3 regions of the Roseateles amylovorans genome follow, and region 3 is predicted to be linked to each of the others. Evidence: riboswitches for the same ligand, from Rfam matches in the RefSeq annotation. Region 3 holds a riboswitch; each other region holds the start of a gene.
What was found. A riboswitch is a leader RNA that binds a small molecule or an ion and turns the genes downstream of it on or off. The one in region 3 is predicted to bind cobalamin.
Positions count from the first base shown of each region.

Region 1: it holds a riboswitch for cobalamin, as region 3 does, so the genes downstream of both, N4261_RS12975 (TonB-dependent receptor domain-containing protein) here and N4261_RS25485 (TonB-dependent receptor) in region 3, are expected to answer to the same signal.
Region 2: it holds a riboswitch for cobalamin, as region 3 does, so the genes downstream of both, N4261_RS21655 (TonB-dependent receptor) here and N4261_RS25485 (TonB-dependent receptor) in region 3, are expected to answer to the same signal.

Region 1 covers NZ_CP104562.2:3,094,324-3,100,707, reverse strand. The annotation lists gene coxB (cytochrome c oxidase subunit II) at 1-221, shown strand, start outside; gene N4261_RS12990 (cbb3-type cytochrome c oxidase subunit I) at 218-2,728, shown strand; gene N4261_RS12985 (EF-hand domain-containing protein) at 2,841-3,131, shown strand; gene N4261_RS12980 (HU family DNA-binding protein) at 3,389-3,664, opposite strand; cobalamin riboswitch at 4,124-4,370, shown strand; gene N4261_RS12975 (TonB-dependent receptor domain-containing protein) at 4,451-6,322, shown strand.
Region 2 covers NZ_CP104562.2:5,233,585-5,239,968, reverse strand. The annotation lists gene dbpA (ATP-dependent RNA helicase DbpA) at 256-1,596, shown strand; gene N4261_RS21675 (DEAD/DEAH box helicase) at 1,593-2,828, shown strand; gene N4261_RS21670 (VOC family protein) at 3,042-3,416, shown strand; gene N4261_RS21665 (hypothetical protein) at 3,511-4,107, shown strand; gene N4261_RS21660 (hypothetical protein) at 4,175-4,666, shown strand; cobalamin riboswitch at 4,745-4,994, shown strand; gene N4261_RS21655 (TonB-dependent receptor) at 5,115-6,384, shown strand, end outside.
Region 3 covers NZ_CP104562.2:6,161,290-6,167,673, forward strand. The annotation lists gene N4261_RS25470 (amidohydrolase family protein) at 177-1,406, opposite strand; gene N4261_RS25475 (bestrophin-like domain) at 1,607-2,398, shown strand; gene N4261_RS25480 (DUF4394 domain-containing protein) at 2,788-3,660, opposite strand; cobalamin riboswitch at 3,857-4,112, shown strand; gene N4261_RS25485 (TonB-dependent receptor) at 4,230-6,384, shown strand, end outside.

The sequences.
Region 1 (6,384 bases), 3.1 Mb from region 3:
ATCTGCCTGCCGATGAGGTGGACGCGCTCGCCCGCTATCTGATCGGCGATCTCGCGCTTCAGGGGCTCGCCGATCAAGAGGCCGATCGACAGCCTGATCGACAGCCTGACCGACACGCCGATCCGTCCGCAGATGCCGCAGCCCCTCCATCCGCAGGCTTCAAGCGTGGGACTGTTGCGGCAGTGCCCGTCCCCAGCCTCACGCCAAGCCCCATCCGATGAGCGTCGATCTCCCCGCCCCCGCCAATCGCCTGCCGCGTCCTGACAGCGAGCTCCATCGCCTGCGCGCGGCCTGGGCGCCGCCGACGGGCTGGCGCGTCATCGGCAGTGTCAACAATGTCTTCATCGGCAAGCTTTACATCGCCACCGCATTCGTGTTCTTGCTGCTGGGTGGGGTGCTGGCGCTGTTGATCCGCGCCCAGTTGGCCGCGCCGCAGCTCAGCTTGATGAGCGCACCGGCCTTTCAGCAGCTCTTCACCATGCACGGCACGGTGATGATGTTCCTGTTCGCGGTGCCGATGGTGGAGGCCATTGCGGTCTACCTGCTGCCCAACATGCTGGGCGCGCGCGACCTGCCGTTTCCGCGCCTGTCCGCGTATTCCTACTGGATGTATGCGGTCGGCGGCCTGGCCTTCTATGCGACGCTGTTCTGGCAACTGGCACCGGACAGCGGCTGGTTCATGTATCCGCCGCTGAGCGGGGCGCGCTACTCGCCAGGACTGAACGCGGATTTCTGGTTGCTGGGGATCGGCTTCATCGAGATCTCGGCGATTGCCGGCGCCATCGAGCTGATCACCGGCATCCTCATGACGCGGGCGCCGGGCATGACGCTCAGCCGCATGCCGGTCTATGCCTGGTCGATGCTGGTGGTGGGTCTGATGATCGTGCTGGCCTTCCCGGCGGTGATTGCGGGCACCGCCTTGCTGGAGATCGAACGGGCACTGAACTGGCCGATCTTCGACGCCACCCGCGGCGGCGATCCGCTGCTCTGGCAACACCTGTTCTGGTTCTTCGGTCATCCGGAGGTCTACATCATCTTCCTGCCGGCGGCGGGTCTGGTCTCGACGATGGTGCCGGCGCTGGCGCGGACCTCGCTGGTGGGTCGCCATGCGGTGGTGGTGGCGCTGTGCGGCATCGGCGTGGTGAGCTTCCTGCTGTGGGCGCATCACATGTTCACCGCCGGGCTGGGCGGACTGGGCATGAGCCTGGTGTCGATCTTCAGCGTGGCCATCGCGGTGCCGGGCGCGCTGCAAGTGTTCGCCTGGATCGGCACGCTGTGGCGCGGCCGGCTGCGATGGACCACCGCCACCTGGTTCCTGATCGGCTTTCTCGTGGCCTTCGTGCTGGGCGGCCTGACCGGCGTGATGCTGGCGCTGCTGCCGGTGGACTGGCAGGTGCACGACACCTATTTCGTGGTCGGCCATTTCCACTATGTGCTGATCGGCGGCATGGTGCTGCCGATGTTTGCCGCGCTCTATCACTGGCTGCCGGTGTGGCGCGGGCGGCCGCTGTCGGAGCGCCTCGGCCGCTGGGTGTTCGGACTGATCTTCGGCGGCTTCAACCTCGCCTTCTTTCCGATGCACATCGCCGGCATTCTGGGCATGCCGCGCCGGGTGCACACCTACGACGCCGGCCTGGGCCTGGAACTGCCCAATCTGCTGTCCACCGTGGGCGCGGTGGTGGTGGCGGCCGGCGTGCTGCTGTTCGTGATCGATCTGGTCCGCAGCCAGATCGGCCCCGAGCTGGACCATGGCGACCCCTGGGATTCGCCGACGCTGGAGTGGCTGCCCTCCGAGAACTACGGCACCCGCAGCATTCCGCAGGTCAGCCACCACGAGCCGCTGTGGGATCAACCCTCGCTGCACCAGGAGGTGCATGCCGGCGCCCATTGGCTGCCGGGCACGGTCACCGGCGGACGGGAGACGCTGCTCACCAGCCCGGTCAGTGCCCGTCCGTTGCGGGTGGCGGTGCTGGCGGGCGACAGTCTCTGGCCGGTGCTCGCCGCGCTGGGCACGGCGGCCTTCTTCCTGCTGATGACGGTCAAGAGCGTCGCCGGCACGGTCACCGGCGGCGTGGTCGCCCTGGTGGCACTGTGGTGCTGGCTGTGGCGCACCGACCGCGCACCGCCCTTCGACGATGCCGAGGTGGCGGACGGCATCCTCCTGCCGCTGGGTGCCACCGGCTGGCAGGCGCCCTCGTTCTGGGGCGTGGTGATCCTGATCGTGGTGGAGGCCAGCATCTTTGCCTCGATGGCCTTCGCCCACCTGCATGTGGCGATGGCGCTCGAGGTCTGCCCACCGCCGGGCGTGGCGATGGCGTCGACGGGCAGCCTGGGAGGGCAGTCGCTGGCCTACCTGCTGAGCCTGGTGCTGGTGTGCGTGGCCGGCTGGGGTGCACGTCGCGCGCCGGTGGCGCGATGGCGCGCGCTGCTGTTGCTACCGGCGTTCGGTTTGGCGGCGATCGCGTTCCTGTGGGGGCTCTCCACCGCCTGGCCCGCCGAGCGGCCACCGACGCTGGACGCCTGGACTGGCACCCTGGCCGCGCTGCATGGGCTGCAAGGCATCCATCTGGGCGTGGCGGCGATGCTGGCGGCCTTCCTGGCCGCCCGCATCGGTCACGGCATGCTGCGCCCGCGCCAGCATGCGACCCGGGAAGCGGTCTGCCTGCTGTGGGGCTGGATCTGCGTGCAGGGGGTGCTGGTGCTGTGGTGGCCGCTGATGGCGGCGTGAGCTTGCTTCCGCAACTTTGCCAACCCCACGCCATCGGTTGACAAATCTTTTCAGCGACGACGCGGTTGGTGCCCTAGCCTACGGGCATCGCAACCCTCCCTGAGACCGATCCATGACATCCGTTCTGACTTCCCTCGGTGTCGCACTCGTCACTGCGCTCGCCATGACCGCCGCCGCCCCCGCCCATGCGCAAGACAGCAAGGCGGCGAAGGCGGCCCAGCAACTGGACGCGCGTTTTGCCGCAGCCGACAAGGACCACGACGGCAAGCTCACCAAGGCGGAAGCCGAGGCCGGCATGCCCCGCGTGGCCAAACGGTTCGACGAGATCGACACCACCAAGTCCGGTGCCGTCACGCTGCAACAGATCAAGGCCTATGGTGCGGAGCACATGAAGAAGAAGTGACCCCGAAGCGGGGCATTGCCCCGTGGCGCCACCGCGCGACACAGTGCCCGTTCAGAACCGTCGGGCAGCGACCGCTGCCGAAGGTGGTCGTGGTCGTAGTCGTGGTGGCTTGGGTGGCGGTCATGTCCATGACCGAGGCCCATGAAAAAACGCCCGGCGCTTCGCAGCGTCGGGCGTTTTTTTCATTGCTGGAGCGGGCGACACCGGCTGCGCTCGCCGCAGGGCGAGGCGCCGGGCGCCGCTCGACCGCAAGCGGCTTACTTGTTCACCGCATCCTTCAGCGCCTTGCCGGCGGTGAACTTGGCGGCCTTGGACGCCGGGATTTCCAGCACTTCGCCGGTGGCCGGGTTCTTGCCGGTGCGGGCAGCGCGATCGCCGACCTTGAAGGTGCCGAAGCCCACCAGGGCGATCGAATCGCCGGCGGCCAGCGCCTCGGTGATGGTCTCCAGGGTCGCGTCCAGGGTGGAGGCGGCCACTGCGCGGGTCACGCCGCTCTTGGTGGCGATGCTTTCGATCAGTTCACTTTTGTTCATCAGATTTCCATCTAGGTATCAGGATCCCGTTGCCGGGGGTCGCGATTATGGGGCCGGACCGCAGAGGGCCCGGTTTCGAGGTGCGACGGCGCCAGCGTTCCGAAGAGCGGCTGTCGCGCCGGGCAGCGTCCGCGGCTTGGCAAGTCCGAGGCCCGGTGCCCTGAAGCACAGGCCGCAGGACAGGCATTGTCAGACCTGTCGTCCCCGGATCGATCGGGCCGGAGCCGGAACCGATCCGGGGCAGCGTCCGCCAGGCGCCCGGGCCCCGAACTGTAGACGCTCCGCGCCGCCCGAGGGCGTTCCCCGCCTGCTTCCGGTGCTGTCGGCCGGGCGCGACCCGCACAGCCGTGCCGTTTCCAGCGCTTGCGGCGTCCGTCCCCAATGGCCTTGAGCGCCTTGAAGTGCTAGGCAACCCGGCCGACAGGGCTGGCAAGCCCGCACGGGCGCCTCGGCGAACCCGATATGATCCGCGCCGTTGGTGCTCGCGCCCGGCCCTCCGCCGGCGCAGTTCAACGGGAATCAGGAAGGGTCGCGCCAGGCATGGCCTCGACCCCCACCTGAGCTGCCCCCGCAACGGTAAGCGGAAGGCGGGTGATGTGCGTCATCGCCTGCGGCACGTGTCTGAGACCACTGGACGATCCGTCCGGGAAGGCAACACGGGTTCATCTTCCGACAGCCCGGATACCGGCCAACAGGCGGACCGCCCGCGCCTTGGCGCGGCCAGGTCCTTGTCGCATGCGGCCGCGGGGAAGCGGCCGTCCTGCCGTTTGATGTACCGCCGTACCCATGTCCTCCTTCCATCTTCGCGCCACCGCGAACGCTGCCCTGCTCGTCCTGATCACGGCCCCTGCCCTGCCCACTGCCTTCGCGCAGACCCGCATCGATCCGGTGGTGGTCACCGGCACGCGTGAAGCGCAACCCCTGCGCGACGCCATCGCCGACGTGGTGCTGATCGACACCGCCACCCTGCGCGACAGCGGCACCGCCAGCCTGGCCGATGTGCTGCAGCGCTACGCCGGTGTCCAGTTGCTGCGCAACGGCGGACCCGGCCAGACGACCGGCTATTTCGTGCGTGGCGCCAGCAGCAACAGCACCGTGGTGTTGATCGACGGGGTTCGGGTCGGCTCGGCCACGCTGGGGCAGACCGCGCTGGAGGCGATGAGCCTGTCGCAGATCGACCGCATCGAAGTGCTGCGCGGTCCGGCGTCCGGCCTGTACGGCGCCGATGCGGTCGGCGGCGTGATCCAGGTCTTCACCAGGAAGGGCCAGGGCGCGTTCAATGTCACGGGCTATGCCGCCGTCGGCGAGGACCGCTCCCGTGAAGGCAGCTTCGGCCTCAGCGGCGCACAAGGCGGCTTCGACTATGCGGCCGGACTCAGTCGCGAGACCAGCCACGGCCGGACCGCCATCCGACCCAACGACCAGTTCGGCAACTACAACCCGGACAAGGACGGTTATGGCCGCACCGTCGGCAGCGCGCGCCTGGGCTTCACACCGGCCGAAGGCCACCATGTGGGTGTCTCCTTCATCCAGAGCAAACTGAATGCGCAGTACGACGGTGCCGATTACCGGCCGGACTTTAGCGTGGATCCGTCGGCGGACTTCCGCAACCGCCTGACCACGCGCACGGTCACCGCCGACTACCGGGGCCAGTTGTCGCTGCTCTGGACCACGCAGCTGCAAGTGGCCAAGAGCACCGACGATCTGTCCTCCGGCGGCCAACTCGTCGACCGTTTCAAGACCGATCGCGACCAGATCAGCTGGCAGAACACGCTGCGCTTCGCGCCGGGCCAGCAACTGCTGCTCGCCTATGAACACCTGCGCGAGAAGGCGCAGAGCACCGTCTACCTTGCCAATGACAAGCGCACCAACAATGCGGTCTTCGCCGGCTACACCGGCCAGTTCGGCGCCGCGGGCGTGGAGGCCAGCCTGCGCAGCGACGACAACTCGATCTACGGTGGCAACACCACCGGCAGCCTGGGCGCCAGCTATGCCCTGTCCAGCACGCTGAAGCTGCGTGCCGTGGCCGGCACCACCTTCCGCGCGCCCACCTTCAATGACCTGGACTATCCCGGCTACGGCGTGCGCAGCCTGCAGCCCGAGGAAGGCCGCAGCGTCGAGCTGGGTCTGAACTGGCAGTCCGGCAACAGCAGCGCCGGCGCGACGGTCTACCGCAACAAGGTGCGCAACCTGATCGGCACCGAGAACGACCCGACCCGCTGCCCACCCGGCTATGACTTCGGCTGCGCCACCAACACCTCACGCGCCACGCTCGAAGGCGTGACGCTGACCGGTGCGCATCGCCTCGGCAACCTGAGCCTGCGTGCCACGGTCGACTTCCTGGATGCGAAGAACGACGACTCCGGCAGCCGGCTGATCCGCCGTGCCGCGCACCAGGAGAGCATCTCGGCCGATTACGACACCGGCGTGTGGAGCGCGGGCGCCTCGCTGACCGACGTGGGCGCGCGTCCCGACGGCGTCACCCTGGGCGCCTATGCGGTGCTGGACCTGCGCGCCAGCTGGCGCTTCCTGCCGCAGTGGCGTCTGGAGGCCAAGCTGCTGAATGCCGCCGACCGCGACATCCAGCCGGTGCGGGACTACCAGGGCCTGGGCCGTCAGGCCTGGGTGGGCGTGCGCTACGACATGAAGGGCTTCTGATCGAAGCCTGATCGACGTTCGATCGAGGCATGGCGGCGAGCGACGCTCGGCCATGCCCCGCT
Region 2 (6,384 bases), 930 kb from region 3:
AGGCAGGGCCTTGTTGAGTGCCCAGGTGGGCGCGGAGGCTCGGACGAGGCGCTGCGGAGAGGGCGACATTCGAGGCGTCCGTCACGGTGTGCCGGTGGCCGAACGTGGCGCCAATTCCGCGTTTTTGGGCGTTGGTCCAATTGCAGCGGACAATCGCGTATGACCCGTACCGATCTTCCCGGCGCCGCCGAGCCGACGCCCGCGCCGTCCGTGACCAGCGCCTCTTCCTTCGCCACCCTGCCGTTGCCGCCCACGATGCTGGCCAATCTGGAGCAACTGGGCTATTTATCGATGACGCCCATCCAGGCCGCCAGCCTGCCGCTCACCCTGGCGGGACGGGATCTCATCGCGCAGGCCAAGACCGGCAGCGGCAAGACCGCCGCCTTCACCCTGCCGCTGCTGGCCAATCTGAATCCCCGTCGCTTTGCGGTGCAGGCGCTGGTGCTGTGCCCGACCCGCGAGCTGGCCGACCAGGTCACCCAGGAGATCCGCCGGCTGGCCCGCGCCGAAGACAACATCAAGACGCTGACGCTCTGCGGCGGTGCACCGATCCGCAACCAACTGGCGAGCCTGGCTCACGGGGCCCACATCGTGGTGGGCACACCGGGCCGCATCCTGGACCATCTCTCACGCGGCACCCTGGACCTGCAGGCCTTGAACACGCTGGTGCTGGATGAGGCGGATCGCATGCTCGACATGGGTTTCGCCGAAGACATCGCCCAGGTGGTCCAGGCGTGTCCGAAGGCGCGTCAGACCTTGCTGTTCTCGGCCACCTATCCGGAGGGCGTGGCTTCGCTCGCCTCGCGCTTCATGCGTGATCCGAAGGAAGTGACGCTCACCGAGCGCCATGCCGCCAACAAGATCCGCCAGCGCTTCTATGAGGTGGAGGAAAGCCAGCGGCTGCATGCCGTCGGTCTGCTGCTGAATCATTTCCGGCCCGCCAGCACGCTGGCCTTCTGCAACACCAAGCAGCAATGCCGTGACCTGGTGGCGGTGCTGCAGGCGCAGGGCATCGTGGCCCTGGAACTGCACGGCGACCTGGATCAGCGCGACCGCGACCAGGTGCTGGTGCAATTTGCCAATCGCAGCTGCAGCGTGCTGGTGGCGACCGATGTGGCCGCACGCGGGCTGGACATTGCGCAGCTGGAGGCGGTCATCAATGTGGACATCACGCCCGATGCCGAGGTGCACACCCACCGAGTCGGTCGCACCGGACGTGCCGATGGCGAGGGCTGGGCCTTCAGCCTGGCCAGCATGGATGAGATGGGCCGGGTCGGCCGCATCGACCAGATGCAGGGCAGCGCCAGCGTCTGGCATCCGTTGAGCGAATTGACCGTGCCGGCCGGCGCCGAGCCGCTGCGTCCGCCGATGGTGACGCTGCAGATACTGGGCGGGCGCAAGGAAAAGATCCGTCCGGGCGATGTGCTGGGCGCGTTGACCAAGGACCTCGGCTTCGAGGGCAGCCAGATCGGCAAGATCAATGTGAATGAGTTCTCGACCTATGTCGCCATCGAGCGCAGCGTCGCGGACCAGGCCCTGCGGGGGCTGAACGCCGGCAAGGTGAAGGGCAAGTCGGTGAAAGTGAGGTTGCTTTGAACACCTTCGCCTCCCTGGGCCTGTCGGCCCCTTTTGTCCGCGCGGCCGAAGAACTGGGCTATGTCGAGCCCACACCGATCCAGGTTGCGGCCATTCCCGCCGCACTGACCGGGCGCGATCTGTTGGCCTCGGCGCAGACCGGCTCGGGCAAGACGGCGGCATTTGCGTTCGCCGTGCTGCAACAGATCGACGCCCGTGTGCGGCCCGCCCTGCGCCGCACCCAGGCGCTGGTGCTGGTGCCGACGCGCGAGCTGGCGGCGCAGGTCGGTGAATCGCTGCGGCAGATCGGTCAGTTCCTGCAGGAGCCGGTGAAGGTCTCGGTGCTGTTTGGCGGTGTGTCGATCAATCCGCAGATGATGGCCTTGCGCGGCGGCGCCGAGGTGGTGGTCGCCACGCCGGGCCGGCTGTTGGACGTGGTCGCGCAGAACGCGCTGAAGTTGTCCGATGTCAGTTGCCTGGTGCTGGACGAGGCGGACCGCATGCTCGATGGCGGTTTCGCCGACGAGGTGACGCGGGTGCTGGCCTTGCTGCCGTCGCGTCGGCAGAACCTGCTGTTCTCCGCCACCTTCCCGGAGGCGGTCCGGGCCTTGACCGCCGAGCTGCTGCGGGACCCGGTCCGGGTCGAGATCGTGCAGGAGCCGACGGTCCAGGGAAAGATCGAAGAGCGCGCGATCGAGGTGGATGCGGCGCGTCGCACGCCGCTGCTGCGTCATCTGATCGGTCAGGGGGGGTGGACGCGGGTGCTGGTGTTCGTCGCCACCCGCTATGCCTGCGACCATGTGGCGGACAAGCTGCGCAAGGCCGGCCTGGAGGCGGCCGCCTTCCATGGCGACGCCAGCCAGGGCGCGCGGACGCGGATGCTGGCCGACTTCAAGGCAGGCAAGCTGCGGGTGCTGGTGGCCACCGATCTGGGCGGGCGCGGCATCGACATCGCGCAATTGCCGGTGGTGGTGAACTACGACCTGCCGCGTTCGGCGGTGGACTATGTGCATCGCATCGGACGCACCGCACGTGCCGGGGCGGATGGCTTGGCGGTGAGCTTCATTCCCGCGGCCGCGGAGGCGCATTTTCGGCTGATCGAAAAGCGCGAGGGTCGACGCGTGGCGCGTGAGCGCATTGCGGGCTTCGAGCCCACCGAGACCGTGACGCCGGACACCGCCGCCGGCGGCATCAAGGGCCGCCGACCTAGCAAGAAGGACAAGCTGAGAGCAGCTGCGGCGCGAGGCGAGTAGGTCGGGGCTGGACCGTGAGGATTCGCGGTCGCCTCACCGGGGCATCAGCGGCGCACCACGAGCGCATCATGAGCGTGGACGCGTGGACGCGTGGACGCGTGGACGCGTGGGCGGCCTGGGCGGCGTGGGGGCGACCCGCAGCGGTCCGTGACGGGGTGGCGGTATGCTCGGTGCCGCCCGTCATCCGTCGGGGATCCAGCCTCAGGAGCACGCATGTTTGACCACGTCAAGTTTGGTGTCAGCAACTACGCCGCGAGCCGGGCGTTCTATGTGAAGGCGCTGGCGCCTCTGGGCGTGGCGGTGGTGTCGGAGGGCGTGCCGTCCTACGGCATCGAACTGTGCGGCGAGGGCGAGCCCTCGCTGTGCCTCTTCGAGACCCAGGAAAAGCCTGCTCACCTGCATGTGGCCTTCTCCGCCAAGCGGCGTGAGTCGGTGGATGAGTTCTATCGCGCTGCGCTGGAGGCCGGCGGCAAGGACAACGGGCCGCCCGGACTTCGGACGAAGTACCACGCCAACTATTACGCCGCGTTCGTCATCGATCCGGATGGGCACAACATTGAAGCGGTGTGCCATCGGCCGGAGGCGTGAGCGACACGCCAGGGGGCGTCCGCGCCGATGCGGGGTGGCCGGTCGCCATGAGGCTCTTTCCAAGGGACCGAACGAGGGTTGAAGGGGTGGGGGGATGAAGGACAGCGACCGCGCGTTGGTGGCGCGCTCATCGAATTTCACCATCCGCTTGCTGACGTCGGAGGCGAAGTGGGAAGGTGGGTTGGACGCCACCCACGCGGTGCACCGGACCGTGCTGCGCCCGCTGCTGGCGATGGCCGACGGATGCTGGGCCTACGGCATCGACAAGGACGGTCCGCTCTGGAAGCGTTCCGCAGACATTCTTCAGCCCGACCGCGGCAAGTTCCGGATCGATCTGTCGTGCGATCCTGTCAGCGGCAGGGAGTCCCTTTGGAACGCCAGTGGCGGCAAGCGCGGCACCATCGTGATCACGGTGCCGGTCGAGCGATTTGACGGTGCGGCGCTGTTTCCGCATTGCCTGGAGGCCTGGGTGTTCGATAACCCCCGTGCGGGCCACACACCCGGCGCGCTCAGCTTCACGAGCAAGCGGCTTGCCGAGGGCCGTCATGTCATCGTCTGCCTGCCGCGCAACAACGGCATTGAGTGGGCGGAGGTGTTCGCTCCGCAGCCGCTCGTGTTCGATTTGTACGCTGAGGCGCTCGCTGCCACGGCATCCGCCGCGCGCGGACTGGCGGGATCGGTCGCAGGCTGAGCGATCGCTGACGCGCAGTGCGGTGGCACCGCACGCCGAGTCGGATCGCCGTGATACCTTCGGTCGCATGAGTACGAATTTTTCCGACGACGAGGTCACCATCATTCAGGAGCCGCGGCTGTGGCGTGATGAGCGCTGGACGGCGCAGGTGATCAAGAACGAAGACGACGAGGGCTGGGCCGTGGCCATGACCCTGGTCGGCGAGTCCGAGCCTGCGCTGGTGGGCCCCTGGACCATGGGGCGCGACAAGAAGAACCCCAAGCCGCTGGATGCAGCCGCCTTTCACACGCTGGTGAAGACGGCCTCCGAAGTGCTGCGTCGCCATGAGCAGCAACTGCACGCGAAGCTGCACAAGAGCGTCAAGGTGGACACGCCGGCCGGGCGCATCCAGGTGCTGTTGGACATCGTCCCGGACGAGGACAACCCCTACGCCACGCTGAGCGCGCGCAACGAGCAGGGCGAGACCCTCGCCCAGGTGCGTGTGGCAGCCAGCTTCCGGTTGACCGACACCAGCGCGGCCGCGTGGGTGGAAGGCGAGTTTCAGCAGCCGCCCAGGTGATCGCGCGGGCCCGATTTCATTGGCCGATCGTCTCCTCGTAGAATCGCGCCCGGCCGCCGGCAGCAGGATTCGCTGAGCGGCCTCCCCACAGTCCAAGGTGCCTGGCCGCGATGCGGTCGGGTTAAACGGGAAACAGGTGCGCGTCCCACGACGCAAAGCCTGTGCTGCCCCCGCAACGGTCAGCGGTTGAAAGCGTGCTCAAGTCGGCTTCTATGCCGACAGCCACTGTGCCCCTCGGGCATGGGAAGGCGAGTGCGCCCTGTCGGATTGCCCTTGGCAGCCCGCAGACGCCGCGAGCCCGGATACCGGCCTTCGACTGCCTCGGAAGCCGCGGGGTGCGGCGCGCCGTCGACGCTGCGCGCTCGCGTGGTTTCGCCTGCGCGTGTCATTCCATCGGCTTCCTCCACCGAACAGGCCTGCGGGGACGCAGGCCGATGGAGAGCTTCGAATGACCCGCCCATCCCCTGTCACCCTGCCAGAGCGCCACCCCCTGCGAACGACCCATGGCCTGCGATGCAGTGCCGCCGCCGCGTTGCTGTGGTGCAGCGCGGGCGCCTGGGCCGCGCCCGACATCGTCGAGCCCGCCGCTGACGTGGTGGCCGCACCCGAACGAAAACTCGATGCGGTCGAAGTCCACGGCCGCCACTATGACAACGGCGTCGGCAGCACCGATGCCGCGTCGCAGGGCCGCATCCGCGCCGAGCTGCTCAAGAGCCGGCCTGCGTTGCGTCCTGGCGAGGTGCTGGAATTCGTGCCCGGCCTCATCGTGACCCAGCACAGCGGTGACGGCAAAGCCAACCAGTACTTCCTGCGCGGCTTCAATCTGGACCATGGCACTGACTTCGCCACCACGCTCGACGGCGTGCCGGTGAACATCCCCAGCAATGCGCATGGACAGGGGTACGCCGACCTGAACTTCCTGATCCCGGAGCTGGTTGATCGCATCGATTACCGCAAAGGGCCCTACTTCGCGCCCAACGGCAACTTTGCCGCGGCCGGCTCCGCCGACATGGTTTACCGGCGGGCCCTGGATGCGCCTTTTGTGGCGGTGACCCTGGGTGAGGGCGCTTATCGCCGTGGCGTGGTGGCCGGTTCCACCGAGCTCAGCGGCAGCCTGCAATTGCTGGGCGCCGCTGAGCTGATGCGCAACGATGGCCCTTGGTCGGTTCCCGAAGGCCTGGACCGTCGCAACCTGCTGCTGACCCTGTCGAACACCCGAGGCGTGGACCGCTGGCAACTCAGCCTGATCGACTACCGTGCCCACTGGACCTCGACCGACCAGGTGCCGCAGCGATTGATCGACGCCGGCACCTGGCAGGGGAGGCCCTTCGACCGCTTTGATGCGATCGACCCCACCGACGGAGGCCGCACCCGGCGCACCAGTCTGTCGGGCGAGTGGTCCCGCGATGTGGATGGCGCGCACAGCCGCGTCGCCGCCTACGCGATGGCCTATGAGCTCTCCCTGTTCTCCAATTTCACCTACGCCATGGAACGGCCGGTCACCGGCGACCAGTTCTCGCAGCGAGACGACCGCAAGGTTTATGGACTCTCCGCCAGCCACGCGCGGGAGCACAGCATTGGCGAGTTGCCTGCGCGCAGCGAAGTCGGCCTGCAGGTGCGCCAGGACCGCGCCGACGTCGGCCTTTTCCAGACCCAGCAGCGCGCCGTCATCGAGACCACGCGCGACGACCGGATCCGCGAAACGCTGCTGAGTCTTT
Region 3 (6,384 bases):
CGGGCAGACGGGAGTCCCACCCTCGGGTCAGGCGATGCCGCTGGGATGTGCCTCGCCATCCACCAGGCCGCTACAGCGCGCGAATGTTAGCCGCGTCGCCCGTGAACGCCGGGGTTCGGCTGTCCCATGGGGCCGTGGACCGGTGGCCACCAGACCGTCACCGCGTCATCGCCGCGTCATCGTGCGGGGGCTTCTGCCGCAGCCCAGATCAAGCGGCCTCCGCGCACCGTGCACTTCACCTTCGCGAAGTGTTTGACGGACACCGCCGGATCGCCGTCCAGCACCACGAGGTCGGCCTCCAGGCCGGGCTTGAGCTGACCCCGTCGGGCCGTCTCCTTCCATCGTTCGGCCGGCACCGTCGTCAGGGACGCGAGGATCTGCATCGGGCGCAGGCCCGCCTGCGCCAGCAGCTCGTACTCCTCGGTGGGATCGCTGTCTTCCATGTAGTCGACGTCGGTGCCGAAGAGCAACTTGCCACCGGCCGCCGCAAAGCGGCCCACCTCGCGCACGCTGTCCTGCAACACGGCGTCGGCCTGTGGCGCCGGCACCTGCTCCTTGACGAGCTCATACCGAAGCAGCTTGAGCGTGGGCACCATGTAGACACCCGCCGCGCGCAGCGCATCCATCAGCTCCGTCGGCCAGGGGCCCGGCACACCCAGCGGCGGATGCGCCAGGATGTCCACCTGGGCGCGCAAGGCCGCCCGCACGCCGTCCAGGTCGGTCGGATGCGCGAAGGCCAGATGACCGCGTCGATGGGTTTCGGCCACGGCGGCTTCGGCAATGTCGGCCGCAATGCGCTTCGGCGGCCGATCGCGCTGCGGCGTCACCAGGAACAGCTTGGTGCCTTCCGCACCGGCATCGAGGTTCTGGCGCACCGTGGCCAAGGCCGACGCCACCGTCGCGGGCTGCGGCAGCTTGGCCAGGAAGGCCGGATCGAAGTGATCGAGATAGGCGGGAAGGCCCTGGGGCGGGAACAGCGGCAGTCCCGCGGTGAGCAGCCGCGGTCCTTTGAGTTCGCCCTGATTCACCCGTGCCCGCAAGGCCAGCGTGTTGTCACGGTCGGAGGCGATGTCGAACGCCGTGGTGAAGCCATACCGCGTCAACAGCGCCGTCAGCCCTGCCTCCAGCGTGGCCGCGGGGGCGGTCTTGGCCTTGGCGAACGCCGCGCCATTGAGGTGCACATGGCTGTTCTGAAAACCCGCCACCACCACGCCGCCATCGCAGGCCGACGCCAAGGGGGGGATTTCCTTCGACACCGCACTGCGTGCGCCGACCCCCACGATGCGACCGTCGCGCACCAGCACCACGCCATCGTCGATGGGCGGCGCATCCGGCGCGGGATAGATCCTCACGCCGCGCAGTGCGCGGACGCCGTCATCGGCGGCTTGAGCAAAGGGGGTGGTCATTCCGCAGCACATCAGGGCAGCGGCAACGCGGACGAGGGGCAGGCGGAGGGTTCGCATGCGTCGCAGCCTATCAGAGGTGCTCGCCCATCTTGGGAAGGCGCGGCTCGGAGTATTTGCTGGCCCATCTCGGTTGATCGCCGATGGCGGCATCGCCAGCGGGTCTCTAGTCTGCAGGACTCCATCTGCTCGTCGAGGCCCACATGCCGCTTTGGATCTACCAACTGCCTGTCTGGCAATTCGGCGTCTTGCTGATGACCGGATGGATGGTCCCGGCCATGGCCAGCTTCGAGGTCATCCATCGCTTCTTGAAGCCCCGATTCGAGGAAGCAGACAAGGGCTTGGCCATGACGCTGCTGGCACTGGTTGCCACGCTCAATTCGCTGCTGCTCGCCTTCTGTGCCGTCTCCGTCTGGGACGCCTATCGGTCTGCGGACAACGCGGTGAGCAATGAGGCCGTCACCATCAGTGAACTGGCGCGGGACCTAGGGGTGCTGGGCACACCGGCTGCATTGGCCGCGCGGGAGCGGCTTCGGGAATACACGCGCAGCATCGTGGACGACGAATGGGTGAAGATGCAGAAGGAGCCCGGCCACCGCGACAACGGCGACCGCATCAACCGCATCTTTCGCGCCTTGCAGACGGTGGAGCCGACCACGCCGGCCCAGACCATTCTGCTGACCGAGATCTGGGCTCGCATGAATGAGGTGCTGAAGTTCCGGCTTGATCGCGTCAGCGCCAGTGAGCTGTCGGTGCCCGCCACGCTGTGGTTCGTCGTCATCGCGGGCGGCGTGCTTTCGCTGATGCCAATGCTGGTTCTGCCCCCGACGGCGTTCAACCGCACGGCGGTGGCCCTGCTCTCGTGTTCGACCGGGCTGGTGTTCTTCTTCATCGTGCAGATGGACCGGCCCTTCGTCGGCGAGCAGAGCGTAAGCCCCCAGCCCTACGAGATCAGCCTTCAAGAGATGGCGCAGTGGGACTTGGGGCCTCGATGAATCGCCCGGCGTTGCCTCACTCGCATGTCCATGGGCCACAACACCTGAACCCGATGCATCTGCCGATCGGCGCGAAAGGGGATTGCCACGGCATGCTATCGAACGCGCTCATTCCGCACTGGCGGGATCGGCCTTCTGCAATCGCGGCGTGGAGCCACTGCCCGTTGCCGTTGTTCACTGCCTGCCAGTGTCAGAGGACATTCGTCGCGCCGACATCGATGAGGGCGCGTCCACCGATATCAATCCGGAAGAACGCCGCCTGAAAGTGCGGCACCGAAGGAGCCCGCTTGTGCGGGCTCCTTTTTTTCATCGACTCGACACCGTCAACGCCGCAGCGGCTGGCGCTTCCGTGCCCGGGGCTCACAGCTGACGGCACCACGACGCGCAGCTCAAGGCTCGATCGCCGCGCCCACCACTTCAGATGAAACGCCCACACTGCCGATGCGCGTGGCCTTGCCGGTCATCAGGTCGATCCGATACCAGGTCGACTTGCCTTGGGACGACACCGCGCTGTAGGCCACGTTGCCGATGTCGGAGAGGTCCAATGTGGCCTTGGCAAAGCTGCCGATGCCCAGGGAGCCGACAGTGAACAGGCGCCCCGTGTTGGGCGAGACCACCGGCTGAACACCTTCCTTCGACCCCTGATGCACCAGCACGCCGAGCTTGCCGTCGAGCGCGTAGTTGGTCGTGATCTTCTCGTTGTCCTTGTTGTAGGTGTAGCCCGCCGCGACGATGCCAGGCGTCTTGTCCACGTTCACATCCGCGCTGTCGTAGACCAGTCGGCCGTCCAGTTGCACGCCCGGCTGGTCCGGGTTCGAATCCACCACCGCCCCGGTGTCCGGATGCAGCCGCATGTTCACGCCGGCGTCATTGACCACACGAATGCGGTCGACCGTGGGATTGAAATCAACGCCCCATTCCGTCGCTCCGTCGGAGGGCAGGGCCACCGGCGTGCCGATTTTTTCGGTCTGCCCGGTGCCGGTATGGATGCGATAGAGCTGGCCGGTGCTTCCCAGGCCATACAACTGGCCGCGGGCCACCCGGTAGTCGATGCCCAGCAGGCGCTCGCCGGAGGACAGACCCTGCAGCGGCTTGGTCCACAGGACCTTTTGCGGCTGCCCCGCATTGAACTGGATCAGCTCATTGGCAGCGGTGACGGCCACCGCCACTTCCTTGGCTGGAGGACCGAGCGGCGCCTCCATCGTCGTCGAACAGGCCGACAGCACGGCCGCAATGCCGAGCAGCGGCCCCCGTGGCCACATGGGCAAGACTCGATTCGCCATAACCTCTCCCTGACAGCATGAGTGGGAACACGATCCTCGCGCTTGCGAATGCGCTTGTCACGTCCCTCACCCGTCCATCGCGTGCGTGCGGGGGAGGATGAGGAAAACTGCGCACTCTGCTTGGCCGCGCGCAGACTCCCCTAGAATCGCCGCCGCTGCACGGCCCTGTGTCGTCGGCAGATCATCAGTTGAAGGTGCCCGGCCGTCTCACGGCTGGGTTAAACGGGAAACAGGTGCGCATCCCTGCGATGCAAGGCCTGTGCTGCCCCCGCAACGGTCAGCGGTTCAAGAGTCCTCATGTCGGCGTCCGCACGTCGACGGTCACTGTGTCCCTCAGGGCATGGGAAGGCGAGGACTCGGTTCCGGGATGCGCCCACCGCATTCCGAAACACGCCGCGAGCCCGGATACCGGCCTGCAACTGCTCCGGAAGCCGCGGGGTGCGGTGCGCCGTCGGCGTCGCACGCCTGTGCGGCGTCGTCCGTGCTCGCCCCGTCGGCCTCCATTCACAGCAATGGCCTGCGGGGACGCGGGCCGATGGAGCCCACCCATGACCCGCCTCGCTCGTGGATTCACCACGACCATCCGCCGCGCCTGCGGCCACGGCCACACCGCACCCGCCCTTGCCCCCAGCCCGCTGGCCATCGCCTGCACGGTGGCTGGCCTGGGCCTGACCGGCCTGGCCAGCGCGCAGGATCCGCCAACCGTCATGGCGACGGCGACGGCGACGGCCACAGCCACAGCCACAGCCACAGCTACAGCCACAACCACAGCCACAACTACCGCCACCACGACAGCAGCGGTGGCCATCACGCCCGGGGCCGCCGGCTCCAGCACGCTGCCCGAGGTGCGCATCAGCGGCAAGACCGAGGCCAAGCCCACCCTCACCACGCCGACGACCGCCAGCCGCTTGGGCCTAACCCCGCTCGAGACCCCCGCGAGCATCGAGCTGCTGAGCGGCGACACGATCCGCGAACGCGGCGACCTCACCGTGCTGGAGGCGGCCAGCCGCGCCACCGGTCTCTCGATGTCCGCTGCGCCGGGCAACGGGGGCACGTCCATGGGCGCGCGCGGCTTCAATGGCCATGGCTCGGTGATGCAGCTGTTCGATGGCACCCGGCTCTACGTGGCGGCGGGCACGATCACCTTCCCCTTCGACCCCTGGTCCACCGATCGCATCGAGGTCCTGCGCGGCGCCGCCTCGGTGATCTATGGCGAAGGCGCCATCGGCGCGGCCATCAACCTGGTGCCCAAGAAGCCGACCCGCACGCCGATTCGGCAGGAAGCCCGCCTCGCGCTCGGGGCCGACCACACCCGCCAACTCGCCTACGGCAGCGGCGGCGCGCTCGATGAGCGCTGGTCCTACCGCGTGGACATCAGCCACCGCAAGACCGACGGTTTCATGGCCCGGGGCGATGCCGAAAGCCTGGCCGTCGGCGGCGCGCTGCGTCTGGACCTCTCACCCTCGCTCAACCTCACGCTGTCCCGGGACGAAGGCCATCAACAGCCGCAGACGTATTTCGGCGTGCCGCTGATCAACGGTCGGCTGGACGATCGCACCAGGCACCAGAACTACAACGCCGAGGATGCCGCGATCAAGTACCGCGACCGTTGGACCCGGCTGGACGCCCAATGGACACCGACCGACACGGTGCAGCTGCGCAACCAGCTCTATCACCTCGACAGCCGCAGGCATTGGCGTAATGCCGAGAGCTACACCTGGGACGCGGCCACCGGCCAAGTGAAGCAGAGCAGCTTCCTGGAAATCGGCCATGTGCAGGAGCAGCTGGGCAATCGCAGCGATCTGCGGCTCCGACAGGCCGTGGCCGGCATGGAGAACCAGCTCAGCCTCGGGCTGGAGTTCAACCGCATCCGCTTCACCCACATCAACGATTCGCCCTATTTCAGCGGCAGCATCGGTGTCGATCCCTTCGATCCGGTCGTGGGCCGCTATCAGGCCGCCTATCCCTACACGCCGCGCTACCGTGCCCGGTCCACCACACAGGCCTTGTTCCTGGAGAACCGCCTGGCGGTGAATGCGCAGTGGTCGGTTGTGGCGGGTCTGCGCCAGGACCACGCGAAGATCGCTCGGGAGGATCTGGTCGCGCCGGCCAACAGCTTCGACAAACGCTTCAACGTCACCACCGGCCGTCTGGGACTGGTGTTCGCGCCCTCGTCTACCCAGTCGGCGTATGCGCAGATCGGCCGTGCGGTCGATCCGCTCGGCGCCTTGCTCACCACCTCGGCCGCGCAGCAGCAGTTCGAGCTGACCACCGGCCGGCAGGTCGAGGTCGGTTACAAGCAACTGCTGTCCGATCGACGCAGCGCCTGGACCGTGGCGGGCTACCGCATCGAGAAGAACAAGCTGCTCTCGCGCGATCCGATCCAGCCCAACGTGCAGCAGCAGATCGGCCAGCAGTCGTCGCAAGGGGTGGAGGCCTCGGTCGAGCTGGCGCTGGGCAGCGCCTGGCGCCTGGAGGCCAACGTCGCGCGGCTGAGGGCGCGCTATGACGACTTCCGGGAGATCGTCGGCGGCACGCTGGTCTCTCGCGATGGCAACACGCCGACGGGCGTCCCGGAGACCACCGCCAATGCCTGGCTGCACTGGCGCCTCCTGAGCGACTGGACCGCCTCGGCCGGCATCCGCCACGTGGGACGCCGACAAGTGGACACCGCCAACAGCCGACAGATCGCGTCCTACACGG